DNA from 4 places in the Arthrobacter sp. G119Y2 genome. Region 3 is predicted to be linked to each of the others. Evidence: riboswitches for the same ligand, from Rfam matches in the RefSeq annotation. Region 3 holds a riboswitch; each other region holds the start of a gene.

Region 1 (7,114 bases), on a different contig from region 3:
GCCACGTGCCGCTCCACCCGCAGGCTCAGCGTCTCCAGCCCCTGGGCGATGAGGAACGCGTTGAACGGTGAGACGGCCGAGCCGAGGTCGCGGAGCAGCTGCACCCGGGCCTTGAGGATGTAGGCGAGGTTGGCGCCCAGGACGCCGTCGGCGCCCAGGTCCCTGGCGTATACCAGGCCGTTGTAGCTCTCGTCCGGGGTGTTGAACCCGGGGAACTTCTCCGGATCCGCGCCGAAGTCGAAGTTGCCCGAATCGACAATGACACCGGCAATCGAGGTCCCGTGGCCGCCCAGGTATTTCGTGGCCGAATGCACCACAATGTCCGCTCCCCATTCAATGGGCCGGATCAGGTACGGGGTGGACAGGGTGTTGTCCACGATCAGCGGGACGCCGGCCTCATGCGCGACGACGCTGATGCCTTCGATGTCCAGGACGTCCTGGCGCGGGTTGGAGACCACTTCGCCGAAGAACGCCTTGGTGTTGGGCTGCACGGCGCTGCGCCACTGGTCGAGGTTGTCCGGGTCCTGCACAAAGGTGGTCTCGATGCCGAACTTCTTCAGGGTGTGCTTGAAGAGGTTGTAGGTGCCGCCGTACAGGCTGGGGCTGGCGACGATGTGGTCGCCGGCTTCGGCAACGTTCAGGATTGCGAAGGTCTCCGCGGCCTGGCCCGAGGCGAGCAGCAGCGCACCGAGTCCGCCTTCAAGGGACGCGATCCGGTTTTCCACCGCTTCCTGGGTGGGGTTGCCGATTCGTGTGTAGATCGGCGCGAGCTCAGCCAGGGCAAACCGGTTGGCTGCCGCTTCGGCACTGGGAAAGACGAACGACGTCGTCTGGTAGATCGGCAGCGCACGGGCACCGGTGACGGCGTCGGGCTCCTGTCCCACATGGATCTGACGGGTTTCGAAGGACCAGTTTCCTGACATGGCATTGCTCCCTATTGACCAGGGGCCGCATCGAGACTTCTAGCCGGGAAAGAGCCGGCAGCCACGTGTGACCCGCGCTTGCCGTACGCCCGATTGACGTACAGCCAGGTCTTCACCCGGGGCACCCCACCGCGGTTGGAGGGTTGCCGGCCAGCAAGCCGGGGCTATCTGCTGGCACTCATGACCTATTCCCCCAATGAAAACGGATAACCCCGAACCCCGCAACCTCTGTGACGGTTCATTTCCCTGCGTTGCAGCGGCGCTGCTGAGCGGGCAGTACGGCTTACCGTGCTGGGGCACTGGACGACGACGTTCGCCAGGGGCAGGTCATCAATAAGCACATCGTAGATTTTTTGCCAGCGGCCCTGCCCTCAAGAGCAGGGATTCCCGGGCCGTGTTCAGCGGCGGAAAAGCACCCGATCCGCGGGCAGAAAAAGTAAGTACACGCAGTTAGGGTTACCTTGGTCGAGAGGTCGGTCACAACGTGCAATTATGGGCCGCATGCGCTTGGACCATGTATCTTATGCCTGTGAATCCGACGGTCTTTTGGCCACGACCGAGAGGATTGCTTCCGCTCTGGGAGCGGACTTCGTCAAGGGTGGCGTCCACCCCCGTTTCGGCACCCGCAACATGATTCTTCCTCTGGCTAACCACCAGTATGTCGAGGTGGTGGAGGCCCTGAGCCACCCGGCATCAGACAAAGCTCCTTTCGGACAGGCTGTGCGGCAGCGCTCCGAATGCGGCGGCGGCTGGATGGGCTGGTGCGTTGCAGTGGACGATCTGTCTCCGTTTGAAGAGCGCCTAGGCCGCGAGTCGGTCCCGGGCAACCGCAAGTTTCCCGACGGCCAGGAACTGACCTGGCGCCAGATCGGCATCAACGGCCTCATCGCCGACCCCCAGGTGCCCTACATGCTGCGCTGGGACGAGGGCACTGAGCCGCTGCATCCCTCCGCTGCCCTGCCCGGCATGCCCGGTGCCGTGAAGCTGAATTCGCTGACCATTGCCGGATCCGCCGAGCGGGTCACCCGGTGGCTGGGCACGCCGGTTGAAGAGCCGCTGGAAAATGTGGGCGTCACATGGATTTCCCCGAAGGGAACCCCCGGTATCATGTCCGTCACGTTCAATACGGCGAACGGCCTGGTCGAGATTTAGGCTGCGCCGCTCCGGTTTGTCCGGACCCCTCCGGTTTGTCCTGACCCCTCCGGTTTGTCCGGATCCCTCCGCTTTGTCCGGATCCCTCCGGTTTGTCCGGATCCCTCCGGTTTGTCCGGATCCCTCCGCTGCGCAGTGGCAGGGATTCCCCAAACCGGAGGGCTGTCCACAACCGGGCCTCTTGCGCTGGCGGGCGGTCCGCAACCCGTCCAGCCTTGAGGCATGGACCCGGCATTCATTTACTCAGCCGACGCCGAAACCAATGGTACGGACCGGCGTTCCCTGGCGCTGAGCTGCCGATCGGGCAAACTCGTCCGTCTCCGCCCTGGTGTGTACATGCAGGCGGAGGACTGGCGGATTCTGTCTCCCTGGGAACGGGAGCGGGCACGAATCCGGGCCGCTGTCGCCCAGGTGCCGGGGCAGCGCATCCTCATTCAACAATCCGCCGCAATCATCTGGGGACTGCCTGTCATTGGGAAGTCAGCCGAAGTACTGCTGCTGGCCGTTCATCCCACCCATGGCCGACGCCGCGGGGATCTCCGCTGGGCCGAGCGCCGGCTGCTGGAACCGGTCACCGCGTGGGACGGGCTCCCCGTAACTTCCCGTGCGCATACGGTCCTGGACATGGCTGCCTATCTGGACTTCGAGCGTGCAGTCCCTGCCATGGATCATGTTCTTCGCCCGGATCCCGTTCGTGGTCTTCCCGGCCTGGGGAAGGAACACCTTCGCGAGCTGGCGGAGCATTTGCCCGGCCGTCCCAAACAACTCCGGGCGCGGCGGGTTATCGACTTCGCGCAGGCCCTCTCCGAGTCAGCCGGTGAGTCCTACTCCCGGGCCGTGCTGTACCGGCAGGGTTTTCCGGAGCCTGAGCTCCAGCATGAATTCCACACTGCGGCAGGGCGGTTCCGCACTGACTTTTACTGGCCCGGGCACAGGCTCGTCGGGGAGTTCGACGGTGCGGTGAAATACGGAAGCGGCAAAGGAAGCATCGCACCGTCGTGGGATACCCTCCTGCGGGAGAAACGCCGGGAAGACGCCATTCGGGCCACCGGCGTCGGATTTGTCCGCTGGTCCTGGAATGACATCACCCGGCCGCCCCAGCACCCGGAGGGTTTGGTGCAGCGTCTGGTCCGGGCCGGGCTGCCCCGACCTGGCCGCCGCTGATTCCCTCCGCTTTGTGAGAAACCCTCCGCTTTGTGACAATCCCTCCGCTGCGCAGCGGAGCAATGGTGTCAAAGCGGAGGGGAATACCGATCAGTCCCGAAACGTCGGCAGAACAGCGCCGGCCGCCGCCCGGATGAGCCCGGCGTTGAGGTCCCGCACCGTCCCGGCGTCGATCTTCACCACCCGCCGGTCGTAGGTGAGCAGCCCGTTCACCTCGTCCTCCACATCCGTGAGCTGGGTATAGACCGTGGCGGCCAGCCCCTGCGCCACGGCCGGTTCGATCTGCCGCCGGTGCAGCTTTTTATACGCCTGCCGCAGGGCCTCGGGGGTCTTGAAGCGCCGGTACCCGAACTCCTTCTCATTGAAGGTGTGGCCCGGCACGCGCAGGCTGTACCCGCCGTATTCGGAAAGCACGACGGCGCGGCCGTCCCGGAGCCACCCCTTCCGCAGCTTGAACGGCACAAAATAAACGTGCACGCTCTTGAGGTCTCCCCCGCCCTGGTCATGCCAGCCGCTGGCGTGGTCGATGGTCCGGGTGGGGTCGAGTTCGCGCAACAGCTGCGTTGCCGCATTCGCGTCGAACTGGCCCCAACCCTCGTTGAACGGCACCCACACGGCAATCGAGGTGCAGTTGCGCAGCAGCTCGACCGTTGAGCGCAGCTCGCCGCGGAAATCGTCCCGGCCCTGCTCGTCGGAGCGTCCGAAGGCGGCATAGTCACTATCGTCGCGGTGCGGTACGCCAACCGCAGGCGCAGTCACGACCGCGTGCCGGTATGACCGGCCGCCGTTGACCAGGTCCTGCCAGACCAGCATGCCGAGACGGTCGCAGTGGTAGTACCAGCGCAGCGGCTCGATCTTGATGTGTTTGCGCAGCATGGTGAAACCGAGGTCTTTCGCAGCCTGAATGTCGTAGGCCAGCGCCTCATCCGACGGTGCCGTGTACAGCCCGTCCGGCCAGTACCCCTGATCGAGCAGCCCGGCGTGGAAGTAGGGGCGGCCGTTGAGCAGCAGCCGGGTATGGCCGGCATTGTCCGGTCCGACCCCGAAAGTCCGCAGTCCGGTGTAGCTGCTGATGCTGTCCAGTTCCTCACCGGCGCCAGCGTCCCCAGCACCGCCGTCGGCAACCAGCGTCACGGAAACGTCATACAGAAAAGGATCTTCCGGCGTCCACAGACGCGGATTCGGCACCGGAATGCGGGTGGCAGCACCGGGCACGACGACGGCGTCCGCCACAGTGCGACCCCCGGCGGACACGGTGATCACTGCCTGCAGGTCCGGGCCTGTAGATGTCCCTGCCGCGCCGCCCCCACGCGGGGTGCAGCCGTCCACGTGCACGGTGACGGAAACGGAGTCGAGATCCGGCACCAGGTCCAGCCGGGAAATGCTGACTCGCGGCACCGATTCCAGCCAGACCGTCTGCCAGATCCCGGACTGTGCCGTATACCAGATGCCGCCGCGGTCCAGCATCTGCTTGCCCCGGCTGGCGTAGCCGGTGTCGCTGATGTCGCGGACCCGGACGATGATCTCGTGTTCGGTTCCGGCGGCCGCGGCGGCGTCTCCAGCGTCCACGGCGGCGGCGGCGGCCGCGGAGGAACCGGCGCCCGCGGCGTCACGGGTCCCGGCGGCGAGCGCATCGGTGACGTCCAGCGAGAACGGGAGGTATCCGCCGTCGTGCCCTCCCACCTCAACCCCGTTGACGGTGACCGTGCAGCTCTGGTCCACCGCACCGAAGTGCAGCAGCACCCGTTCGCCGGCGAAGCCCTCGGGCAGGCGGAGGCTGCGCCGGTACCAGAGGAGCTGCTGCGGCTGGAGCTGGCGGTTCACGCCGGAGAGCGCAGCCTCGGGGGAAAACGGCACCAGGATCTGCCCGTCCCACTCGCCGTCGGCGGGCGGCGCCTCCCGGCGCGCGGAGGTGATGGCGTACTGCCAGTAGCCGTTGAGGTTGAGGTAGCTGTCGCGGACCAGCTGCGGGCGGGGGTACTCCTGCAGGACGGCATCCGGATCCAGGTCCGCTCCCCAGGGAGTTGTCAGTGTCACGGGGAGACTAGGTCGAGGGTCAGCGCGGATTCATTCATCCGGAGATCCTAGCGTGCCCGGGCGCACGGGCCTCGGCGGCAGGCCGTGGCAGCTGCCCTCAGGCACTGAGTCAGGCACTGACTCAGCCAGGCACGGGCCCGGGTCAGTCGCCGATGCCGATCGCCGGACCGAACAGCGCAAACCCGACAAAACCGGCAATATCCACGAGGGCGTGCGCGATCACCAGCGGCATCACGCGCTTCGTCTTGGTGTAGGCGTAGCCGAAGAGCAGCCCCATCAGGAAGTTTCCGATCCCGGGCCCGATCCCCTGGTACAGGTGGTAGCTGGCACGGATCAGCGCACTGGTGAGGATGATGGCCGGGGTGCTCCAGCCCAGCTGCCGCAGCCGGATAAAGAGATACCCCACCACAATGACTTCCTCGAGCACGGCGTGCCGCAGGGCGGACAGGATCAGCACCGGAAGCGTCCACCAGTAGGTGTCCAGGGCCGCGGGCACCAGAGCGGTGGTGATGCCCAGCGCACGCCCCGCGGCGTATACGCCCAGGGTCCCGACGCCGATGACTGCCGCCAGCCCGAAACCCAGCGCAAAGTCGCGCACCGGTTTGGCGAAGGTGAAGCCGAGGCGCCGGAACACGCTCTTGCCCGGTTCGGTCAGCAGGAACAGCACCAGCGCCACCGGCAGCAGGGAGAAGAAGATTCCCAGCAGCTGGTACACCAGGTCGAACACCGGGTTCTCGTCCAGGACCGGGTTCAGTGTGGTCGTCTGCCCGGCGAGCTGGCCCTCCGCCGCCTTTTCCAGGAGCTCGACGACGGCGTACACCCCTGATCTGCCCAGCGACAGTCCCAGGACAATCAGGATTTCAAAAACGAGCATCTTCCGGGCCCGCGGATCCAGGGTTTCGGCGGGGGCGGAGGGGAAGGCGGCGGGCATGGTCCTATTGTGCCGGGTCAGGAGCGGACCGTTTCGCAGGTGACCTTGGCCATGCCGGTTTTCTCGAACCGCCGTTCGCGCAGAAGCCGCAGGTTGAGCTTGAGCCCGCCGGGAAACACATCTCAATCCTGCCCGGGTACCGGGGGCAAGGGCGGGGCCTCATCCGGCGTCAGCGCACCTGCACACCGGAGCGCCAGACACTGCCGGTCAGCGGCATGCCCGGCCGGTAGGCCAGGTGCGCGGCCGAGGGCGCGTTGAGCAGCTGCAGATCCGCCCGGTGCCCGACGGCGAGCGAGCCCACCGCCCGCTGTCCGTCCCGGTCCGTGCCGGTGTGGACACGCAGGGCGAGCGCTCCGCCGTAGGTTGCCGCACGGAGGGCTTCCTGGACGGTCAGGCCCATCTGCAGCACGGCAGTCGCCACGCAGAAGTTCATCGAGCTGGTGTAGGACGTCCCGGGGTTGCAGTTCGAGGCCAGTGCCACCGGCACACCGGCGTCAAGCAGCCGGCGGGCGTCGGCCAGCGGCGCCCGGGTGGAGAGGTCGCAGGCGGGCAGGCAGGTCGCCACGGTGCCCGGCGTCCCGCCCCCGTCCCAGCCGGACCAGGTGCCGGCGAGCGCGGCGACGTCGTCGTCGGACAGGTAGTTCACGTGGTCCACGCTGGCTGCCCCGAATTCCACGGCCAGCTGCACGCCGGCACCGGGGCCCAGCTGGTTTCCGTGCACCCGCAGTCCGAGCCCGGCCTTCCGGCAGGCAGCCAGCACGCGGCGGGACTGGTCCTCGGTGAAGGCACCCTTTTCACAGAAGACGTCCGCCCACTGCACGTACGGCAGGACGGCGTCGAGCATGTCGGTGCAGACCAGGTCGGTGTACTGGTCGGCGTCCACGCCGTTGGGCACCAGGTGCGCGCC
Region 2 (7,114 bases), on a different contig from region 3:
CCCTTCCGGTAATTCAGGCGTTTCGCTCAGTTGAGGCTGCCGGCACGAGGTGCCGGATGGCCGGTTGTGGATGTCAGCGGCGTACGGCAGCCATGGTCTCGGCAACGGTGTCGCCGGTGTCCATGCCCAGGGCGGTGCGCAGCTCGCCCTCACGTTCGCTCATGCCGTCGCGGAACGCGTCGGCGAAGTTCTGCAGGGCGTCGGCGGCGGTGCCGACGGCCTGGTTGAGTCCGGCGGGACCCAGGGTGTTCCTGGCGTCCGAGAACCGGCGGACGGCGATGACGCCGATGGTGACGCCGATGGACATCCAAAAGACTCGCTTGATCATGGGTTTCGCTCCTGTGCTGGTGGCGGGGTTAGCGGCTGCGGCGGCCGCGGCTCTTGCTGCGGGAGGAAAGGGCCGAACGGACTCCGTAGCTGAACGCTGAGACCTTGATCAGCGGCGACCCGACAGTGGCGGCCACCAGCGAGGACAGGGCGGAGATGTTGGCGGTTGCGTCAGAGACGTTCGAGGAAATGCCGTCCACCTTCTGCAGCTGCAGGTTGGTGGTGGACACCGTGGTGGTGACTTCCTCGATCAGCGGAGTGGTTTCGTCGCTGATGTTCCGGATGGCTCCGCGCAGCTCGTCAAAGACCTTGCCCAGCTTCCAGATCGGGACGGCCAGCAGCACTACCAGCACCGCGAACACACCGGCAGCAATCAGACCGGCAATATCTCCACCCGACATGGCACTCCTCTTGGGGTTGAAAAACTAAGACTTTCCGCTATGTACCTTACCTACTCCGCGGCCGCAGCACTTACTTGTGCCCCCGGGCACAGGCGAAGCCGGCGGCCGGCGGAACGGCAGCGGCGGGACGGGCAGCGGCGGCCCGACCCTAGGGCAAGCGGCAGGTGCCGCTTAACCAAACAGCCCGCGGCTTGGGCCGCGGGCTGTTCGAAAAATCGAGAAAGACTCGAGATTAGCGTGCGTAGTATTCCACGACGAGCTGCTCTTCGCAGGTCACGGGAACTTCCGAGCGCTTCGGGCGGCGCACGAGGCGTGCCTGCAGCTTGTCCAGGGAAACATCCAGGTAACCCGGAACGGCGGGCAGGACGTCGCGGTGGGCGCCGGCAGCGGCAACCTGGAACGGCGTCATGGTCTCGCTGCGCTGGTGCACATGGATGAGCTGGCCTTCGGAAACGCGGAACGACGGGCGGTCCACGCGGGCGCCGTCAACCATGATGTGACGGTGCACAACAAGCTGGCGGGCCTGGGCGATCGTGCGGGCAAAGCCGGCGCGCAGCACGAGGGCGTCAAGACGCATCTCGAGCAGCTCGATCAGGTTTTCACCGGTCAGACCGGCGGTGCGGCGGGCTTCCTCGAAGACACGGGTCATCTGTGCTTCACGGATGCCGTACTGGGCGCGCAGACGCTGCTTTTCACGCAGGCGTACCGCGTAGTCGCTGTCCTGCTTGCGACGTGCGCGGCCGTGCTCACCCGGCGGGTAAGGACGACGCTCGAAGTACTTGGCTGCCTTGGGGGTCAAAGCAATGCCGAGGGCGCGCGAAGCGCGGGCCTGACGGCGTGCACGTGTGTTGTTAGCCACGTTCACCTTTCACTGTTTTGGCGGTTTGGCCACCGCAGCCCTGGTTCTCACCGGGATACCGTGATGACTGATACGTAAGTACTGGCCTCCATTAGGGAGAGCTCGGGCCAACCGCTGCCTTCTGCTACAGACACGGCACCGGGCACAGCTCCCCGCTTACAGCGGGGAAGGGGGTCCGGCGTCGCGCTTGCCAGTCAACCATCAATCCTAGCACGGGGACGGACGCAGTTCCTTCCGGCGGCTCCCCCGGAGACTCCCCCGGCTACTTCCCGCGGATGATCCCGCGCAGCCGCTGAAGCCGCGCCGTGATGTCCCGTTCCACGCCGTTGCCGGTGGGCTCGTAGTAGTTGCGGCCCACCAGGTCATCCGGCGGGTACTGCTGCCGGGCAACGCCGTGCGGTTCGTCGTGAGAGTAGACGTAGCCCTTGCCGTGCCCGAGCTGCTTGGCTCCGGGATAGTGGGCGTCGCGCAGATGGGCGGGAATGCCCTGCCCGCGTCCGGCGCGGACATCGGCGATGGCGGCATTGATGCCGTTGTAGGCGGCGTTGGATTTGGGGGCGGTTGCAATATGCACCACGGCCTCGGCCAGGATAATCCGCCCTTCGGGCATGCCGATCAGCTGGACCGCCTGCGCTGCGGCCACCGCGGTCTGCAGGGCCGTGGGATCAGCCATGCCCACGTCTTCGGCGGCCGAAATCACCAGCCGCCGGGCAATGAACCGCGGGTCCTCCCCTGCCTCGACCATCTTGGCGAGGTAGTGCAGGGCAGCATCGACGTCCGAGCCGCGCAGGGATTTGATGAAGGCGCTGGTGACGTCATAGTGCTGGTCTCCCGCGCGATCATAGCGCAGGGCTGCCACGTCCAGCGCCTTTTCCGCGTCGCTGAGCGTGACCACCGGGGTCTCCTCGCCGTCGGCCCGTTCGGAGTAGGCGACGCCCGCGGCCGCTTCCAGCGCAGTGAGTCCGCGCCGCGCGTCGCCCGCTGCCAGGCGCACCAGGTGTTCCAGCGCCTCTTCGGTCAGCGTTACGCGTCCGGCCAGCCCGCGCTCGTCCTCCACGGCGCGCTGGAGCAGCGAGGCTATGTCCTGTTCGGTCAGCGGTTTCAGCGTCAGCAGCAGGGACCGGGACAGCAGCGGCGAAACCACCGAAAAGGACGGGTTTTCGGTGGTGGCGGCCACCAGCACCACCCAGCGGTTCTCCACGCCGGGCAGCAGCGCATCCTGCTGGGCCTTGTTGAACCGGTGGATTTCGTCCAGGAACAGCACGGTGGTGATGCGGTGCAGGTCGCGGTTGGTCAGGGCGTCCTCCATCACCCGGCGGACATCCTTCACGCCGGCGGTGATGGCGGACAGTTCCACGAATTTGCGTCCGGAACCGCGTGCAACGACATGGGCGAGCGTGGTTTTACCCGTGCCCGGAGGTCCCCAGAGCATGACCGACGACGGGCCGGCGGGGCCGCGGTCGTCGGCCGATTCGGCCAGGGTGCGCAGCGGGGATCCCGGGCCGAGCAGGTGCTGCTGTCCCACGACTTCGTCCAGCGTCCGCGGCCGCATCCGCACTGCCAGGGGGCTGCGCGGACGCTTCCGGCCGTCATCGCCCGCGGCGGAGTCCGACCCGCCGTCGTCGTACCGGTTGTCCGTGCCGGTGCCGCTGCCGCTGTCACTGTCGGTGTAGCTGTCACTGTCGCTGCTGAACAAATCACTCACATCCCAAGGCTACTCGTGCCGTAGCGTGGAGAAGGCCCGGCAACCGCCGGCTCAGCCGCACCGGAAGAATCGTCGAATGCCCGCCACCCGAACCACGTATGTATCACCCGAGCGGCTGCCCGGCTGGCTGGACCGGTTTGCAGCAGGCAACGGAGAGCTGGCGCTGACCCCCGAGCACGGCGGGCTGCACCTCGCGGCCGCCAACGGCACCGAGGCGGAAATCCTGGCCCCCTGGCCGGACGACGGCAGGCCGGGGCGGGGCACCAACGACGTCGAACGCCTGGTGTCACTGGCCGGCCAGTCCCGCACCCTCGGCATTGTGCTGCTGCGCCGCGGCGGATATGCGGCGGGCGTGGCCCGCGACGGACTGCTGCTCGCGTCCAAGGCCGGCACCCGGTACGTCCAGTCCCGCACCGCAGCAGGCGGCGGCTCACAGCAGCGCTTCGCACGTCGGCGCAGCAACCAGGCTGATGCCCTCGTGCAGACCGCTGCCGAACAGGCAGCCCGGATCTTCACCGACCAGCAGCCCGAGTACCTGGTATTTGGCGGCGACCGCGCACTGACCGAGCTGCTGGCGAACGAGCGGATTTTCCAGCCGTGGAGCGGCTTGGCCCGGCTGCGTCCCCTGGACGTGCAGGATCCCAAGCTGGCCGTGCTGGCCAGGGCCGCAAAGGACGCGGCCTCTGTTTTCATCCGGATTACGGTGCCCTAGCGGTCCGAACTGCCGTGCAGCTTCAGTCCCCCGGGCAGTTTCAGTACTCCCGGTCCCCGACCCCGGCGAGCCGGCGGACAATGATCCCGGCGGCATCCCCGCTCACCTGCCGGTAGCCGGTGCCGGCCCACAGGCTGACCCCGTCGGGGTTGCCCTCCGCTGCTGCGGCGGCCCGCAGCGGTCCGGTGATCTGGTTGATGTACGGGTACGCATCGGGCGCGTCCGGGTAAGTGCGCATGAATTCGTTGGTCAGTCCCCGGGCCGGCCGACCCGAAAAGGCCCGGGTCAGTGACGTTTCCTGCCAGCGGGAGCCGAGCGCCGCTTCCCGCAGCGCCAGGCGGTGCACCGGACTGGTCCCCGCTTCAGGGCTGAGCAGCAGGAGCGTTCCCACCTGCACCGCCGTTGCCCCGCAGGCCAGCGCCGCGGCGGCGTCCGACGGAGCAGCTATCCCGCCGGCGGCGACCAGCGGCAGGTCGGATACTTCCGCGATTCCGCGCAGGAGTTCGTCCAGCGGCACGTCGCCGGGCGCTTTGGCGCTGTCCAGGGTGCCGCGGTGGCCTCCCGCCCCGGGTCCCTGGACGCACAGAACCCGGGCTCCGGCCCCGGCTGCTGCCCGGGCTTCATCCGGGTCCGTCACCGTGATGACGGTGCAGATGTCCCGGCCGGCGAGCTCGGCCAGCACGGCAGCATCCGGCAGCCCAAATGTGAAGGACACGACCGCCGGCTGCTCCTGCAGGACCAGATCCAGTTTGGCCGGCCAGCCGTCGTCGTCGTCCGGGTTCGGGTGTCCGGGCTCCAGCCCGGTGCCGGCCGCCAGCCGGTCCCGGAAAGCCAGCGCCGCGGCAAGCTTTCTGTCTGCCTCGGCAGCGGCGCAGGTATTGGCGGCGTAGGTATTGGCATGGTCCGGCACAAAGAGGTTCACACCGAACCCGGCACCGGTCAGGCTGCGGGTCCGGAGAATCTGCTCACGGACAGCGTCGGCGCTCTTGTAGCCGGCCGCCAGGAATCCGAGTCCCCCGGCGCTGCTGACCGCAGCCGCCAGTTCAGGAGTGGATACGCCTCCCGCCATCGGCGCGCCGAGGACGGGAAGCGGCAGGGAGTGCAGATTGAACATGCGGGTCCTCAGCAGGTTTTACAGGGTGACGGTGCCGTCGATGGATGTGACCGTGGATCCGCCCACCCAGATTTTGCCGTCGCGCGTGAAAACGCGGACCCGGCCGTCGCGCCTGACCGCCGTACCCTGCCTGACGATGTACCGCTCCGGTGCCAGCTCAGCGCCAATCAGCCACTGCGCCAGGCCGGCGTTAAGGCTTCCGGTGACGGGATCTTCGGTGATGCCGAGCCCGGGCACAAAGGCGCGGACCTCGTAGTCGGTTTCAGCGTCCGCAGGCTGCGCGCCGATGACACCCACGCGCAGGCTTCCCATGACAACCGGATCCGGCTTCAGTGCCAGCACCGCTGCGGCATCCGGGAGCAGCAGTCCCAGCCAGCCGGGTCCGTTGTCGATCCAATTGGAGGCAAGGATCTGGGTGCGGTCCAGGTTCAGGGCCTTCAGCGCCTGGTCAAGGACCTCGTCTTCAAGCGGTCCCGAGCGCAGCAGCGGCGGTGCGGCGAAAGCGGCAATGCCGGCATTGGCGTGCAGCGTCACGAGGCCGATTCCGCATTCCTGCACGACGACGTCGGGATAGCGCCGCTTGTTCCCGGCCTCCAGCCACGCGTGGCAGGTTCCCAGCGTGGGGTGCCCGGCAAAGGGAATCTCGCCGCCCGGGGTGAAGATGCGGACCCGGTAGTCAGCCCCGTCCCTGGTGGGCGGCAGCACGAACGTGGTTTCCGACAAGTTGGTCCACCGCGCAAAAGACTCCATGTCGGAGTCCGAAAGGCCTTCGGCTTCCAGAACCACGGCAAGGGGATTGCCCAGATACGGTTCACTGCCAAAGACGTCCACCTGTTTAAACCACCGCTGTTTCATAGCCAAACTCTATCCCCTGGCTGCCGGGAGTTTTATGAAGCGGAGTTTTACGAAGTAAGGCATCCGTTTGCAACCCTGCATCGGCCGCGCCTACCTTGGGAGAAGAATCAAGAGTTCCAGCCACGGGCCCTGGCCGGCTGGACGGCAACCCTCTCGCCGTAGCGGGGTGCTCCAGGTGACGATTCGGCCGCCCGGCGAGACTCTCCCGGCTGCGGCAAGTACCGCGCTGGTGGCGCCGCGGCCGTAATGGCCGCCGGCACCGCGCTTAAGGCAGAGGATCTTTCCACCATGTCCCTTGTTAGCGACCTTCAGCCGGCAGCCCTGCGCCGCGCCTTTTCACGTTTCCCGTCCGGCATTGCCGCTTTGTGCGCGGTGGTCGACGGAGAGCCGCAGGGAATTGTTGCCTCGTCCTTTACCGTGGGCGTGTCCATGGACCCGCCCCTGGTCCTGTTTGCCGTACAGAACACGTCCCGCACCTGGCCGGTGCTCCGGCCGGCAACGCGGATCGGCGTATCCATCCTGGGCTCCGAACACGAGGGAATCTGCAAACAGATCGCATCCAAAACCGGCGACCGTTTCGCCGGGCTTGACCTGCACACCGACGAGTCCGGTGCCCTGTTCCTGGACCGTGCCGCCCTGTGGCTGGAGTGCTCAGTGGAGAACGAGGTGCCCGCGGGCGACCACACAGTGGTGCTGCTGCGGGTTCACGGCCACACCTCCCACGACGACGCCCATGAGCCGCTGGTCTTCCACGGGTCGGCGTTCCGGCAGCTCAGCGTCCCTGAATTCGCCTGACCGGAAAGCGCCGCCGGGAACTGGAAATTGGAAGCCGCGTCAATTCATTTTCCGCGGCACATTCCTTGCCGGCACGGTCTCCGTTACCAAACCTTTACATCATGCCATGGACGGACTATTGTTCTTCGGATTACTTCGAAAGGAAGTAGCGGAGATGAGCACAAACAGAAATGTCCACGGCACATCACACAAAAAGGGAAAGCCCGGCAGCCGGCCGGGTTTGCCGCTTTCACGGAAGGCTTTGCTTCCGGCAGCAGTACTGGGCCTTGTACTGGCAGGGTGCACCGCGCAGGAGGAGCCGGAGGCCGCTTCCAGTAAGCCGGCCTCGCCCTCAGCCTCTGCCGAG
Region 3 (7,114 bases):
CCAGCCGCGCTCCGCTTCCGGCCGGGTACACGTGGGCCCGGCCGTAATTGCCCAGGATCTCAAGACGCTGCTTCTCCTGCAGCTTCACCGTTTTCACCGCGTAGCCGGCGGAGTTGAAAGCCACGTCGGTTTCCTCGCCGATGGACAGTTCCCCCGAGGAGTCTTCGCTGCGGGCTAGGTCCATCAGCGCCAGCGCCTGTTCCCTGCTCAGCGACCGGACCCAGCCCACGGCCCAGTCTGCGGCGGAATCCAGCAGGCTGACCTTGTATTTGCCGTCTTCCTTGACCGTGGTGAGGCTCCACTCCGTTGAGGAGTTCAGCAGGCTCAGGCCGTCCGGTTCCGGAGAGCCGCCGTACCGCAGTCCGTAGCCGGAACCGTTGGAGCACATCTGTTCCTCGCCGTCCTCCATGACGCAGTTGGAGGTCAGGGTGAACCGGTCGCCGTACTCGTTTTCCACCGTGACTTTTTCCATTACGGCCTTGGTCCGGTTGCCGTCCTTATCGCCGTCGCGGAAGGACACCTCGCCCAGGAGGAACTCGCCGCTGCCGGAGGAACCGCCCAGGACACCGTCGATCAGCCCGCCGTAGTAATGCAGGGCGTTGGCCTCATAGCTGGAAAGGTACGGAGCCAGCGGCATGACGCTGCCGCCGGAGACCAGCTGCGGAAGCACCGACACGGCGTTGCGGGCGGCGTCGCCGGGGCTGTCGCTGCCGGGCGCCGGCTCACCCGGGACGTATCCCCGGGAGCTGCTCGTGAACTGCTGGGAGAATTCCAGGCCGGAGTAGAGCGGGCTGATGTACCAGCGCCCGTCTGATTCCGTGGCCATCAGGGTCAGGCCCGAGTTGTTGACGCCCATGGAGGCAAAGGGGGTGGATTCGTCGACGGCGTCCATATCCCCGCCGGCTTCGAAGGCGCTCCGGATGGCGCCTGTGGTCTGATCGGGATCAATCTGCACCCGCAGTTCTCCGCTGCTGAAATTGACCATGGCCAGGTGCTCATCAATTTCCGTCACGACGGGCTGCGCGCCGCCGAGGCTGATGTCGATGCCGTCCAGGGAAAGGTCCATCCCGTTCTCCCCGCCGGAATCGCCGTCGGAAACCTTCGCGAAAGCGTCCATGACGCCGTGGTCTTCGGCCTGCTCTTCGGCGGCTTCCCGGACACGCTGCAAGGCATCGCGTTCCTGCGGGGGCACCATGGTGAAAACGCCCACCAGGTCTTTGTCCTCCACGGCCTCGATCAGCTTCTCGGCGGCGGATTCGGCCGAACCGGCGCCGCCGCGGATCATATTCTGGACGTAGAAGTAGCCGCCGATGCCGGCCGCGGCCAGGGTCAGGAGCACGCCGACGCTGATGATGACCCTGCGGCTGGGTTTCTTGAATCCGTCGGCGGTGTCGGCGGCGGCGGGACCGGCGGCGGCAGAACCGGCGGCGGGCGTCTGATGCCCGGTGACCGCTGCGGTCCCGGTCTCCCGGACAGCGGGCCCGCTCGGGGCGGCATCATCGCGGGGAACAGGTTCGCGGCATGAACCGCAGAATTTCCATTCCGGCTGGAGCTTGGCGCCGCAGGACATGCAGAAACTGGACAAAGTTTTTCCCCCGAAAAACAGGGGAATGCGAGTGTAGCTATCCCCCGATAAAACAACACTCTTACAGGGAGGAGCCTAGCATGCGGGTGCAGGAATAAATCCCTGCCAATAACGCTGCCAATTTGCAGTGCCTTGCACTAATTAACCTTGTGCTCATTAAAGCCGTCGGCCGTTCCCGGAATTATCTGCTGCTTCATCCTGCAGCGGCAGTTCATCAGGGGACGGAAGGTGCGGTGAAGGTATAGGACTGGCCTGCCCCTTCACCGCACCCACGGCTGCTCCGGCCGTCTGGTCAGGGGCCGCTACTCGCAGCCGACGCCGTCGCCGTCCCGGTCCAGATGCGTGCCGTAGCCGGGGCTGCCGATGTAAACCGGCGCCGCTCCGGCGTTGCGGGCTGCCGTGCAGTTCGGGTAGTAGGCCGGCGCGGGCGGTGCAGGAGCCGGGGCGGGCGCGGGGGCCGGGACCGGAGCCGGGGCGGGAGGCTCCGGGGGAATGTACTGCTGCGCCGCCTGCTCATCGGCCAGGCGCTGGGCCTCAGCAGCCTGGGCATCGGCTAGCGCCTGGTCATCGGCGATGCGCTGCGCTTCTGCTGCCTCTGCGGCTGCCCGCTCGTCAGCTTCCTTCTGGTCCGCTGCCGCCTGCCGGTCCGCGAGGATCCGGGTGGAACTGTCCTTGTCCATCCAGATCAAGGCGCCGTCGTCGTCCTCGGTGCAGACAAAGACCACCGATGTGCTGGACGAGAATGACGGCGTGGGAGTGCTGGTGGCCGAAGGCGAGGGGGACTTGGTGGGAACCCGCGACGCCGAGGCCGACGACGACGGCGTCGGGCTGGGGCTGGCCGCGGTCCTCACGGTCTCGGTCTTACCGGCTCCGAAGCACGGCTTACCGGCGACGACCGTGGAAGTCGCCGAAGGAGTCGGAGTCGGGGTTGCGCTCCTGGTTGCGGACGGGGAGGAGGAAGCCGCAGCAGGTTCCGCCTCTTCGGTTCCGCAACCCGCGACGGCCAGGACCACCGCTGTCAGGCCGGCAACCGCGAGAGCCCGCTGACGCCGATGCTGTTCCGATCTGCCGCCCTTGGCCGATTTTGGGCAGGACTGTATAGGTCGAAATAGCAAAGGATCCCCCGGGACGTTAGCAACATTTTTAGATGCAATTGCATCAGCCATAGAGTAACAGTGCCTGTGCAGGACGTTTGACCGTCATACAGTCCCGAACCTAGCCGCAGTGCCCGCTACCGCCGAAGGCCCTTTTTTACAGCCGCACGGTTTTACAGCCGCACGGTCCGAAAGCCCACCAGTTGGAAACGCCCGATCCGCAGCGTAAAGACCGGCCATTCGACCGCGGGCCCGCGGGCCGGCTCCGGCTTTGCCTTTCGCTCTCCGGTATCTCTTTCTCCGGTGTCTCTTGCCGCGGCGTCTCGTTCTCTGGCCACGCGCCGCGCCTCCCGCCACCTGCGTCTGGATTCGGCTTCCGCCAAGCGTTCGCGGTGCACGGCGCGGGCCAGGTCTATCGTCATTGCCATCTGCTTCTCCTCCGCTCGGGATACTTCACGCTAGGTCCGAAAAAAGCGCGGGTGCAGCGGCGATGCGGACATGTCGGGTCCGTATCACCAGAAAGGGCTTACGGCTGGGCTGCCGCAGTTGTCAGGATCCTGAGGGCTAGCCGCTAACTGCCCGCCCGCAAGCCGGGAACGGGCCGCAGCCCTGTCCTCCGGTCAGCCCCGCCGGGTACCGTAGAAGAACGCTTCTTCCGGAGGTCTTGTATGGACTGGCTGGCAGTGTCCCTCCTGGCCCTCGCGGCGCTCGTTCTGGGAACCGCCGCCGGCTGGAGCATCCGGGCAGGCATTGACCGCCGCGACGAAAATGCGGCCCTGAACGCACTCGTCACGGATCTGCACCTGAAGCGTCCGCTGGCCCCGATCGAACCGCAGGTGATCCAGGGCGCCGGCGACGAGGAACGCTGCCGCGCCACCGTGCTGGATGCACGCGAGCGCATGATCGAAACCCTCGCCCATCTGCGCAGCGGATCCGCCAACACCGATGTGCTGATGCGCATGTCCGCAGCCTGCACCCGCTACCTCCGTGATTCCTCCCGGGCGCCGGAGCGGTACCAGTTCGCACTGATGGAACTGCGCGAAACAATGGTCGACGGCGTGAAACTGCTCAGCGACGCCGGGCGGCGCGTGCGTTACCGGGCACCCGGGGAACGGTCCGCCGCCAAGCCCGCCCGCACGCCGTCGCGCCGGCCGAACCGCCTGCTCCGCGGACGTTTATGACACCTGTGTGACGCAGGAAGAGACGCATGACGTCACGCTGCGGAGTTTGCGGCAACGCGGCGTCATTCTCTTGCCCGGGCGGCCTCCGCCAAGCTTCCATGGTGGTGTCCGCTTCTCGAATCCGGACATTTCCCATCCAGAGCGGCTGAGAGACCTGGCTCGTTGACGCCGCAGCAACCACCCTTCGGGGCCGGTGCTCATGCCAGGACCGATGGACTCACTTCCCCGTTGGGCCCTAGCTGCAGAGCTGTGCAGCAGCGGCTCCTGCGTGCTCGAATGCCGTGTTCCTCGGTGCGACCCGAGAGGATCCCATGCACGACTCCCCCCGATCCCCCCGCATATTTGCGGCCCGCACCTCCCGCACCTCGGTTGCTTCCCGCACTCCCCTGCGGGTCGCGGCGCTCCTGGCCGCGGCGGCACTGACCCTGTCTGCCTGCGGATCCGGTTCCCAGACAGCAGGCGCCAACGCCCCAGCGGGTACGTCCGGTGAACCGGTCGACGGCGGCACGCTGGTGTACGCCGAGGTCACCCCCATCAACAACTGGCAGACCCAGGCCGCGCGGTTTTACGAGAAATCCAACGTGCTGAACTCGGTGCTGGACCGGCTGACCTACTTTGATCCGGAGAAGGGTGAGCTGGTTCCCTGGATCGCCTCGGCCTTCTCGGCCAACGCCGACAGCACCGAATTCACCTTCACCATCCGCCCCGGCGTCACGTTCAGCGACGGCACCCCGCTGGACGCCGCGGCGGTGAAGGCCAACCTGGACAGCTTTGGCCTGGGCCTTCCCGCCGCCCAGATCCAGCCGAACGTGGACTTCGCCGGCTACCAAACCAGCGAAGTAACCGGCACGGACCAGGTGGTGGTCACGTTGAACGCCCCGAACTCCAACTTCCTGCGCGCCACCTCCTCCGTCACTGCCGGACTCGTCTCCCCGGCCACATTGCAGAAGGACGCGGCCGGGCAGTCGGCCATCTCGTCCATTTCCGGCTCCGGGCCCTTCGTCTACGAATCCGAAAAGCCCGATGAGGAAGTCGTGCTCGCCAAGCGGGACGGCTACGCCTGGGCTCCGGACGGGGCGGAGAACCCGGGCGAGGCCCACCTGGACAAGGTGGTCATCAAATACCTGCCCGAGGTCGCGCACCGCGCCGGCGCCGTGCAGTCCGGCCAGGTAGATCTGGTCCGCGGCCTGCAGCCGGTGGACGAGGCCGCACTGGCATCCAGCGGCAACCAGGTGCTCGCGGCCGACGGCGTGGACCTCACGGTGAACATGGGAGCCGTGCGGACCGGCAGCGGAAAGCTGGCCGATCCCGCCGTGCGGCAGGCCCTGCAGGCGGGCATCGACCGGCAGACCATCAAGGACACGGTGCTCTCCGAGAGCTACACTCTGGCGGCGTCGGTCCTGAACCACCAGGCCCCCGGATTCGTGGACCTGAGCGCTGACCTGGCCTACAACCCGGAGAAAGCCCAGCAGCTGCTGGACGACGCCGGCTGGCAGGAAGGCAGCGACGGCATCCGCGAGAAGGACGGCGAGAAACTCGAGGTCACCGTCACCAGCTCCAACAACTCAGTGGTCATCAAACCGGCCTTCGAACTGATCGAGCAGCAGTGGCGGCAGATCGGCGTGAAGCTGAACAACCGTGCCGGCGACAACACCTTCCTCACCACGGCCATGCCCGATCCCAAGGTGGAATTCTTCGGCACCCGCCAGTTCATCTACGCCGGACTCGGTCCCATCTTCGAACCGGCCAACAACACCATGACGCACACCTCGGACCCGGAGCTGAACGCCCTGTTCGCCGCCGAGCGCGCCGCGGCCCCGGGCCCGGAACGGGACGAGGTCCTGGCGGCGGAACAGCAGGCGCTCGTGGTGGACAAGGCCTTCTCCCTGGTCCTCTGGGACGAAGTCCAGGTCTACGGCGCGCACCGCAACACCCACATTGACTTCACCTCCGGCACGGCGCCCATCTTCCAGAGCGCCTGGAAAGCGGACGGCTAAGCATGGCCCGCTATCTGGCGCACCGGATCGGGCAGGCCCTGCTGGTGGTCTGGCTCGCCTACACCCTGATTTTCCTCGCCGTGCAGCTGCTGCCCAGTGATCCGGTCACCATCTTCCTGACCTCCGATTCCGCGGTGGACCAGGCCGCGATCGACACCATGAAAGCCCAGTACGGCTACGACCAGCCGCTGCTCATCCAGTACCTGGCGCAGCTGGCAGCGCTGCTGGGCGGCGACGTCGGCTACTCCCTGACCTCGGGCGAACCGGTGACCGAGCGCATCGGCGGAGCCCTCGGTTCCACCCTCGCGCTGGCCGGCTCGGCGCTGGCGACCGCCGTCGTCATTGCCCTGGCCGTGGTCGCGGCGGCCACCCTGGCACCGTGGCCGGTGCTGCGGCGGGCTTTGGCGAACCTGCCGCCGCTGTTTTCCGCCGTACCGGTGTTCTGGCTGGGGCTCGTGCTCTTGGAGCTGCTCTCCATCCGGCTGGGCCTGCTGCCGCTGTTCCCCGACGGGTCCTTCCTGTCCCTCGCCGTCCCGGTGCTCGTGCTCGCCGTCCATGTCTCGGCGCCCATGGCGCAGGTGCTGCTCAAGAGCGTGGAGCAGGTTTACCGGCAGCCGTTCATTGACGTGCTCCGGGCCAAAGGCGCTTCTCCGGCCTGGATCTTCTGCCGCCACGCGCTTCAGAACGCCGCCGGACCCGCCCTGTCCATCCTGGGCATCACCGTGGGCACGCTGTTCGCGGGATCCGTGATCACCGAAACCGTGTTTGCCCGCGCCGGCCTCGGCTCGGTGGTCCTGCAAGCGGTCACCACCCAGGACGTGCCCCTGGTCCAGGGCCTGGTGCTGCTCACGGCCACGGTGTTTGTGGCCGTCAACCTCCTCGTGGATCTGCTGCACCCCCTGCTGGATCCGCGCATCCTCAAAGACGCCAGGCAGGGTTCAGCCCCCGCTTTGGCCTCCTGACACCGCTCTCCCGAGGACTTCCCATGACTTTGCTTTCCCCTTCCGCAGCACCCGGCGACGTTGCGCCCGGTGCAGCAGACCCGCCCGCCGCACCGGCACGACGACGACGGCGGCCGGGTTTCCGTCCCGCCCTCGCCCTGACCCTGCTGCCGGTGCTGCTGATCGCCGCGGCGGCGCTCTTTCCCGGGCTCTTCACCGGACAGGATCCGATCAGCGGGATCCCGCAGGAGAAGTTCCAGGCCCCCACTTTCGAGCACTGGTTCGGCACCGACCACCTGGGTCGGGACGTGTTTGC
Region 4 (7,114 bases), on a different contig from region 3:
TATTGGAGAGCCCGACGACGGCCCACCGGCCCTTCTGCCGAAGCAGGCGTTCGACTACCGCCGGGTCATTTACGTGTGCGCCGTCAACTGCCATGTGCCGTCCTTCGATGGAAACCGTAAAGGGGGCTCCAGCTTACGCCCGGGCTGCCGACACCCGCGAGGAGGTGTCCGCAGCCCGGGCGTAAAGCTCGGGGATCCCGTTTACAGATCCTCACCGGATCCGCGGCGCCGCTTTGCCGCGAGGAGGAGCAGCCCGCCCAGCCCCAGGGCTCCGACTCCGGCGGACACGGCCAGGGCCGTTCCGTCGCTGCCGGTCTTGGGGAGCTTCCCCGACTTTCCGGGCTTCTCCGGCCGCTCCGGCTTTTCCGGCGCGGGGGTTGGTGCAGGCGTGGGGGTGGGGGTGGGAGCCGGCACCGCGGTGTAGGCATTGGTTACCGTCAGGTCCACAGTGCTGCCGGCGGCCACGGCAACCGGCTCAGGCAGAGTGGTCTGGACAGTAACGCTTTCACTGCTGCCGTCTTCCGGCTCCGTCACTATGGGGTAGTACGAGTTGAGAATCCGGTTGACGTACCCGATGTTGGGCACTGTCGCTTCGTCCCAGGTGCCGTTCTCATAGCCGATCCCGACACGTGTTTCGGTGCGGATATCGATGCAGTACATGGGTGCCGTTGTTTCGCCGTTGATGTCCTCGGTAACGATGACGCCGGCAAAGCCGGGGTTGTTGGTCTGGTACCCCGAGGGAATGGACGTTGGATATGACGCAACCGGCCAGGTGGTCCCCACCGGAGGCAGGGCTCCGGTCAGCGACTGGCCCTCCCCCAGCCGGCTGATGACTATGTCGGTGTTGGGGCCATAGGGATTGTTGGCCGGCACCTCCCGCACATAATCGATTCTGGCGGACGCCGGTGAAGCGAGCGGAGCGATCATCAGCATCGCCAGAAGCACACCCAGCAGGCCTCGGGCGGCAATTCGCAGCCGCCTGCGCCCGGTGTGTGATCGAGCCTCATGAAGTGGTTGGAAACGACTCATAGGGTGTGCCTGCCTAAAGTGAGATCAAAAGCGCAGTGGAACGCTCGGGGCCCTGAACCTATAGGCCGACTGCTGGGGTATTCCAGAGCAGAAAGCAAAATTGCTGTTTCCGGGAAGAAGTTTTTTAGAAACTGCGTCCGGTGGGTGGAGCAAACCACCGGAGGTTCCTTGTCCCCTGCCGGACTGATACTTGTTTTCGAATCGAAGACATACGGGACGGATACTGCCGTGCGGGCGGAAACGGAAACTTGACTCCGACGCAGCGTCATAGTTCTTACTCGAGAGCATGAAATCAACCGCAGTCTTCTACCTCACCTCGTACTCGCTTTCACTGCTGGGAAACTCCATTGCGGCAATTGCCCTGCCCCTGATCCTGCTTCAGGCAACGGGCAGCATCATGTCTGCGGGCATCCTGGCGGCATCCACCGCCGTTCCCGCATTCCTGGCCGGCCTGCTAACGGGGGTGGTGATCGACCGGGTCAACCGGCGCACCGCCTCCGCTGCTGCCGACGCTGTTTCTGCCGTTTCACTTGCGGCTCTGCCGGTGGTTGATGCGTTGACCGGTCTGGATCTGGGCTGGTTTATTGTTTTCGGCATTCTTGGCGCAGTAGGTGATATGCCGGGTTTGACCGCACGGGAGGCGCTCCTTCCGGCAATAGCCCGTGCGGCCGGTCTTTCCGCAGGGAAACTCCTCGGAATTCGGGAGAGCATTGGAGCGCTGGTCATGGTGATCGGGCCGGCGGCCGCGGGCGGACTAATGGTCTTATTTGAGGGGTCCACGGTCCTTTGGATAACCGCGGGGACCTCCCTTGCGGCAGCAGCGGTGACGCTTCTCATTCCAGGCAGTGCCTGCGCCCTTAAACCCGAGCCGGAGTCCCTAACAAAAAATCGTCCGGCCTGGAATCAATTGCGGCAGGGCTGGAGCGTCTTGTTTCAGCGCGACAAAACCCTGCGCGCGGCCACCCTCATGACCCTTATGATGGTGGGCGTCCTGGTTGCCCTGCAGGGCATCATCCTGCCCGCGCATTTTTTCCTGCTGAACCGGCCCGGAGAGCTGGGGCTCGTCCTCGCCGCACTCGCCGCCGGGACGCTGGCGGGCGGGACACTCTACGCAGTCCTGGCCTCACGACCGGGGCTCCGCCGGTATTGGCTCACCGCCGGTCTGGCCGGAACGGCAGCCGGCCTGGCCATTCTCGGCACACTGCCGGCGTCGTGGGCCATGCTCACCGGAGCGTTGATCCTGGGCCTCGCCTCCGCCCTGCTCGGATGCGTAACCGGAACCGTCATGGTCGAACGCATCCCGGAACAGATGCTGGGGCGCATCATGGGAACCCAGAACTCCCTGGCCCTTCTGGCAGCGCCCGCGGGGATGGCGGCAGCAGCCCTTATCGCCGAGCGGCACGGATTGGTTGCGGCAGGCCTGACCGTGGCAGGCCTGTGGACCGCGGCGGCGGGGTGGGCACTGGGATCGCCCTCCCTGCGTCTTACCCCGCAGGTTCCGCTCGAGGCCTCCGCGTCCACACCCGGAACGCCCGCGGCACCGGGCACAATGGACCCCGAGAGGACGGTGGGAGATGAAAAGCAGTGAGATGGCAGCGCTGGCCGGGGTAACGGTGCGGACATTGCGGCATTACCACCAGCTGGGAGTACTGCCGGAACCGGAGCGCGGGTACAACGGGTACCGTAATTACGACGCCCGGGACCTCATTCGCCTTCTTCGTATCAAGCGGCTTGGCGCCATCGGAATTCCGCTGGACGCAATGGCGGAATTGTTGGACGGCGACGGCGGAACCGGCGGCCCGGGAGCTGAAGCCACGGCCCTGCTGGACGAGCTGGAGGCCCGCATTGACGCGGAAATGGACCTGCTGCAGCGCCGGAAACGGCTGATCACCGGGCTCAGGACGGCCCGCGCACTGGATCTGCCGCCGGAGCTGGCGCAGGTGGTTGACGCCTTCGCCGCGTCAGCTCCTGCATCCGTGCGGCAGATGGATCGTGAACAGGCCATCCTGCTGGCACATCTTGCGGGTGAGGACGGTGTTAACAGCCTTGCGGAGGTCTACGAGAAACTGAGCTCGTCGGAGCTTGCCGACGGGGTGCTGCAGTTTTACACCGACTTTGCCGGGCTCACCCAGGAAACCTCCGACGAAGAGCTGGAGCAGCTGGTTACCGGTTTCGTGGAAACAGTCGCTGTTCCCGTCCGGGACGCGATCGCGGGTTCCGGGCAGCTTCTGGCCGCGGACGAGTCCGCCGTCACGGCCGTTTTTGACGAGTACCGGCAAAGCGCACTGAATCCGGCCCAGCAGCTGGCCCTGGCCCGGATCACAGAGCGGCTGGAGGGAGTGGGCTGAGCTGGCGACGCCGGATACTTCGCCGGCGCTAGTTCAGGAAGGACTCGATGGCGTCCGCAAGCGCTGTGTCAGGCACGCTCGTCGTATCGCCCTCCAGCAGCTGGAACTCCCCCTCATCGAGAGCGGCCGCGGCGCGGCGGGCCAGGTCCTGGGTTTCGTCGCCGCTGGTGCTGCCCGCCAGAACGAGAACCGGGACCTGGACGCCGCCCAGTCCTTCAAGTTCGGTCTGCAGGAGCAGAAGCTCGTCCTCACCTTCCTCCAGCGCCAGAGTTGGCTCCAGCGCCACCACCCGGGTGATCACCGCCGACTCCTCAGCGGCGCGCAGCGCCAGGAAAGCGCCGGAGGCAAACCCGTAAAGGCTCGCGGAACCGCCGGCCACCTGCACCACCGCCAGCAAGTCATCGACGTCGGACTCTGCCGTGTATTCCTCCCCCATTCCGCTCTCCCCCATGCCGCGCCGGTCATAGGTGTAAACCGTGTGGTTCTCCGAAAGCAGGTCGGCAAGAACCTGCGTGCTGGAGCTGCTGCGGTCCGCCGTGAGGGGATCGACGATCACGAGCGGCGGGCCGCTGCCCTGCCGGGACCAGGCAATGCGGGTTCCGTCTGCGGACAGAGCGATTCCGGAAGCGCTGGGAGAGTGTTCCATGGCATGCTCCTGCACAGGCTGGGGACGACGCACCGGATTGGATGCGCCACCTTTCAAACGTAGGAGCGGGCCCGGGTACGGTCAATGGCGGCGGAGGCAGAGCCGACTTGCGTACTCCGGTTTAATACACCGCCGGCTGCAGCCGGTACGAGGCGCCGCGGTGTTCCTCCGGCAGCTTGTCTCCCCGGTTGAACAGCTTGTTGCGCAGGGTGCCGGCGCTGTATTCGGTCCGGTAGGCGCCGCGCTTCTGCAGTTCGGGCACCACAAACTCGACGATGTCCTCGAAGGTGCCCGGCGTAACCGCGTAGGCCAGGTTGAAACCGTCGACGTCGGTCTCTTCCACCCAGCGGATCATCTCCTCGGCGATTTCCGCTCCCGAACCCACCATCCGCGGCCCCAGTCCGCCGATCCCCACTGAATCGGCGATGTCGCGCACCGTCCAGGGTTCGCCGTCGTCCTTGGGCTTCTGGAAGTTGCCCGCGGCGGACTGGATGGCATTGGATTTCACGTTGCCCAGCGGCTCGTCCAGGTTGTAGCCGGACAGGTCCACGCCCATCCACCCGGACATCAGCGCCAGGGCACCCTCATGGCTGGCGTACTGCTGGTAGTCCTCGTGTTTGGCGGCGGCTTCTGCTGCGGTGGCGGCAGTGATAACGGTCATCAGCGTGTAGATCCGGATGGAATGCCGGTCCCGGCCTGCGGCCTCGGCGGCGTCCCGGATTTTCGTGACCGTTGCCTTCAGCTTTTCCTTGGTGGGCGCTCCGACAAATACCGCCTCGGCGTTGGCAGCCGCAAACGTTATGCCTCGCGGGGAGGCGCCGGCCTGATAAATCACCGGCGTGCGCTGCGGCGACGGCTCGCTGATGTGGATTCCCGGAACTTTGAAGTACTTGCCTTCATGGTTGATGTCATGAACCTTGGCCGGGTCGGTGAAAACGCCGGTCTCCTTGTCGCGGACGACGGCGCCGTCCTCCCAGGAGCCTTCCAGCAGTTTGTAGATTACTTCGAGGTACTCATCTGCGTGGTTGTAGCGCTCATCGTGTTCCAGCTGGTCTTCAGCCCCCAGGTTCCGGGCGGCGGAGGGCAGGTACCCGGTCACGACGTTCCAGCCGACCCGGCCGTTGGTGAGGTGGTCAAGCGTGGAGAGCCGGCGGGCAAACGGATAAGGATGCTCGTACGCGGTTCCGGCAGTGACGCCGAAGCCGAGGTGTTCAGTGACCAGGGCCATCGCGGACACCAGCAGCAGCGGATCATTGACCGGAACCTGGGTTCCCTGCCGCAGGGTGGCCTCGTTGGAGCTGCCGTACACGTCGTAGGTGCCCAGCACATCCGCGAGGAAAATGCCGTCAAACAGCCCTTTTTCGCAGGTCCTGGCCAGATGCGCCCAGTAGCGGAGGTCGGTGTACTCGGCGGACTTATCCTGCGGGTGGCGCCACAGGCCCGGCGACTGGTGGCCCACGCAGTTCATGTCGAAGGCATTGAAGCGGATCTGCCGCCGGCTGCTCTCTTCGGTCGCGGGGATGCTCTGCTCTGACATGGGGAACCTTTCGGAACGGGACGCACCCGCAAAGGAGCGCCGTACTTGCCGTCCGCGGACGCGGGACGGCCGGATCCTCATCTGGGGCACCCCGCTACGGAGAAGAGGGTTGCCGCCCAACCAGCCAGAGCTTCGCGTTGGGACTCATGATCCTTCGGCTCCAGTATCTGCACAGCACTGCAGCGCTTGGGAAGTCAATGACCTTTTGTGAACCTGCCCGTTGCTGCCCACTCCTGCCGCCGGCCGGGGTCCCGCCCGTTGCCGGACCCAAAACACGCTTCCGCTGGCGCGCCCAGTCGCTATTGTGTGCGACATGAAAAGACACCTGAGCTGGATCGTGCCGTTTGTTGGTGTTTTTGCGCTTTATCTCGGCGCGGCCCTGGGGACAAACATCAACCTCCAGTCCGGCAGCAGTGTCAATGTTCAGGCCCTCATTCAACTCGCCATTTTCCTGATGTGGGTTGTGCTCACCATTGTTTTGGTGATCCGTACGGTGCGGAACGGTTACCGCGTTTTCCGCGGCTATCGGCGGTCCGGCGGCCATCTCACCAAATCGGAGCAGGCCCAGGCAAATCTTCAACAAAACTACGAGAACTCATGGGCCGCGGCCAGAAACCTGGTTGCACAACTCTCGGCGGGACACCGGCCGGCGTCCCTTGAAGTGTGGGGAATCGTTCTGGAACCGGGCGAAACAGTGCACCTTTCAATCAGAGCGGATTATGCACGCTTTTACGGCCTCAACGGAACTTATGTTCATACATCGGGATTCTTTTGGGGGCAGCCTGCCTTTGTCCTAGCAGGATTCGGAGTTACCGCCCTAGCCAACAGATCACGACGGCGGGCAGCTCAGGCTGCATCGCGCCAACAGTGGCGCGATTCCCAGCACAGTCAAATGTTCCTGACCGACCGGAGGATTATCTGCCAAGCAAACGGCAGGTGGCTCAGCTTCTATTACGCGCACGTCTCCGTTTGTTATCCCGAGCCGGAGAACAACAGCATGGTGCTCGAATTCCACTCCTCGGAACCGCTTCTGATCGGAGGAGCGGAGGCGCCGGTGGCCATCGCCTACTTGGTCTGGGCACTCTACGGGGAGCACGGACTGAAGGCCCACCCTGCCCTCGAAAGCCTGCGCAGATGATGATCCACAGCCTGCACCGGCTTGTGGGCCGCCAGGGCAGCGCAGCGAAATATTACGCCGGGGACTTGCCCGTTTCCCGAATGGCGCGTTTAGTAGCACTTGACCATCCCGAGCGGCTGAGAGACCTGGATCAGTGAAGCCGCAGCAACCCTGGTTGCCGTACCTTCTCCTTGAGGAACGGCAATAACGAGGACAACGCCGCAGGAGGCCGTAACCGGCCCAAGGCGTTTTCCGTAGGGTGCTACTGCCAGGACCGATGGAGAGTTAACATGACCGCCTTGGCTTCACAGTCCCCTGCCGCCGCCCCGCCCGCTGTTTCCGGGCAGGCACCCGCCGGCTCCGCGCTTCCCGTGACCTTTTCCGGCCTGGGCCGCAGCTTCGGCACCGGACCTGAGGCCCACCTCGTCCTCCGGGAC

The links. Region 3 has a riboswitch for S-adenosylmethionine ahead of WKB88_RS16190 (ABC transporter substrate-binding protein). Riboswitches for the same ligand answer to the same signal wherever they lie in the genome.
Region 1: it holds a riboswitch for S-adenosylmethionine, as region 3 does, so the genes downstream of both, WKB88_RS07125 (bifunctional o-acetylhomoserine/o-acetylserine sulfhydrylase) here and WKB88_RS16190 (ABC transporter substrate-binding protein) in region 3, are expected to answer to the same signal.
Region 2: it holds a riboswitch for S-adenosylmethionine, as region 3 does, so the genes downstream of both, WKB88_RS13000 (flavin reductase family protein) here and WKB88_RS16190 (ABC transporter substrate-binding protein) in region 3, are expected to answer to the same signal.
Region 4: it holds a riboswitch for S-adenosylmethionine, as region 3 does, so the genes downstream of both, WKB88_RS11620 (LLM class flavin-dependent oxidoreductase) here and WKB88_RS16190 (ABC transporter substrate-binding protein) in region 3, are expected to answer to the same signal.

Annotation. Positions count from the first base shown of each region.
Region 1 is NZ_JBBPFS010000003.1:106,539-113,652, forward strand. Features, by position in the region: gene WKB88_RS07125 (bifunctional o-acetylhomoserine/o-acetylserine sulfhydrylase) at 1-923, opposite strand, end outside; SAM riboswitch class IV at 993-1,109, opposite strand; gene WKB88_RS07130 (VOC family protein) at 1,425-2,075, shown strand; gene WKB88_RS07135 (hypothetical protein) at 2,298-3,239, shown strand; gene WKB88_RS07140 (glycoside hydrolase family 2 protein) at 3,330-5,276, opposite strand; gene WKB88_RS07145 (CPBP family intramembrane glutamic endopeptidase) at 5,419-6,207, opposite strand; gene hutI (imidazolonepropionase) at 6,377-7,114, opposite strand, start outside.
Region 2 is NZ_JBBPFS010000005.1:267,858-274,971, reverse strand. Features, by position in the region: gene WKB88_RS13035 (hypothetical protein) at 74-328, opposite strand; gene WKB88_RS13030 (DUF948 domain-containing protein) at 357-728, opposite strand; gene rpsD (30S ribosomal protein S4) at 961-1,587, opposite strand; gene WKB88_RS13020 (replication-associated recombination protein A) at 1,850-3,292, opposite strand; gene WKB88_RS13015 (acVLRF1 family peptidyl-tRNA hydrolase) at 3,369-4,004, shown strand; gene WKB88_RS13010 (nitronate monooxygenase) at 4,045-5,118, opposite strand; gene WKB88_RS13005 (PhzF family phenazine biosynthesis protein) at 5,137-5,973, opposite strand; SAM riboswitch class IV at 6,079-6,200, shown strand; gene WKB88_RS13000 (flavin reductase family protein) at 6,262-6,768, shown strand.
Region 3 is NZ_JBBPFS010000008.1:133,354-140,467, reverse strand. Features, by position in the region: gene WKB88_RS16210 (hypothetical protein) at 1-1,570, opposite strand, end outside; gene WKB88_RS16205 (excalibur calcium-binding domain-containing protein) at 1,888-2,265, opposite strand; gene WKB88_RS16200 (hypothetical protein) at 2,246-2,632, shown strand; gene WKB88_RS16195 (hypothetical protein) at 3,348-3,860, shown strand; SAM riboswitch class I at 3,990-4,078, shown strand; gene WKB88_RS16190 (ABC transporter substrate-binding protein) at 4,172-5,857, shown strand; gene WKB88_RS16185 (ABC transporter permease) at 5,860-6,819, shown strand; gene WKB88_RS16180 (ABC transporter permease) at 6,843-7,114, shown strand, end outside.
Region 4 is NZ_JBBPFS010000004.1:473,744-480,857, reverse strand. Features, by position in the region: gene WKB88_RS11645 (CoA-binding protein) at 1-94, opposite strand, end outside; gene WKB88_RS11640 (LPXTG cell wall anchor domain-containing protein) at 202-1,029, opposite strand; gene WKB88_RS11635 (MFS transporter) at 1,316-2,617, shown strand; gene WKB88_RS11630 (MerR family transcriptional regulator) at 2,604-3,377, shown strand; gene WKB88_RS11625 (alpha/beta fold hydrolase) at 3,406-4,023, opposite strand; gene WKB88_RS11620 (LLM class flavin-dependent oxidoreductase) at 4,145-5,560, opposite strand; SAM riboswitch class IV at 5,597-5,712, opposite strand; gene WKB88_RS11615 (hypothetical protein) at 5,874-6,698, shown strand; gene WKB88_RS11610 (ABC transporter ATP-binding protein) at 6,968-7,114, shown strand, end outside.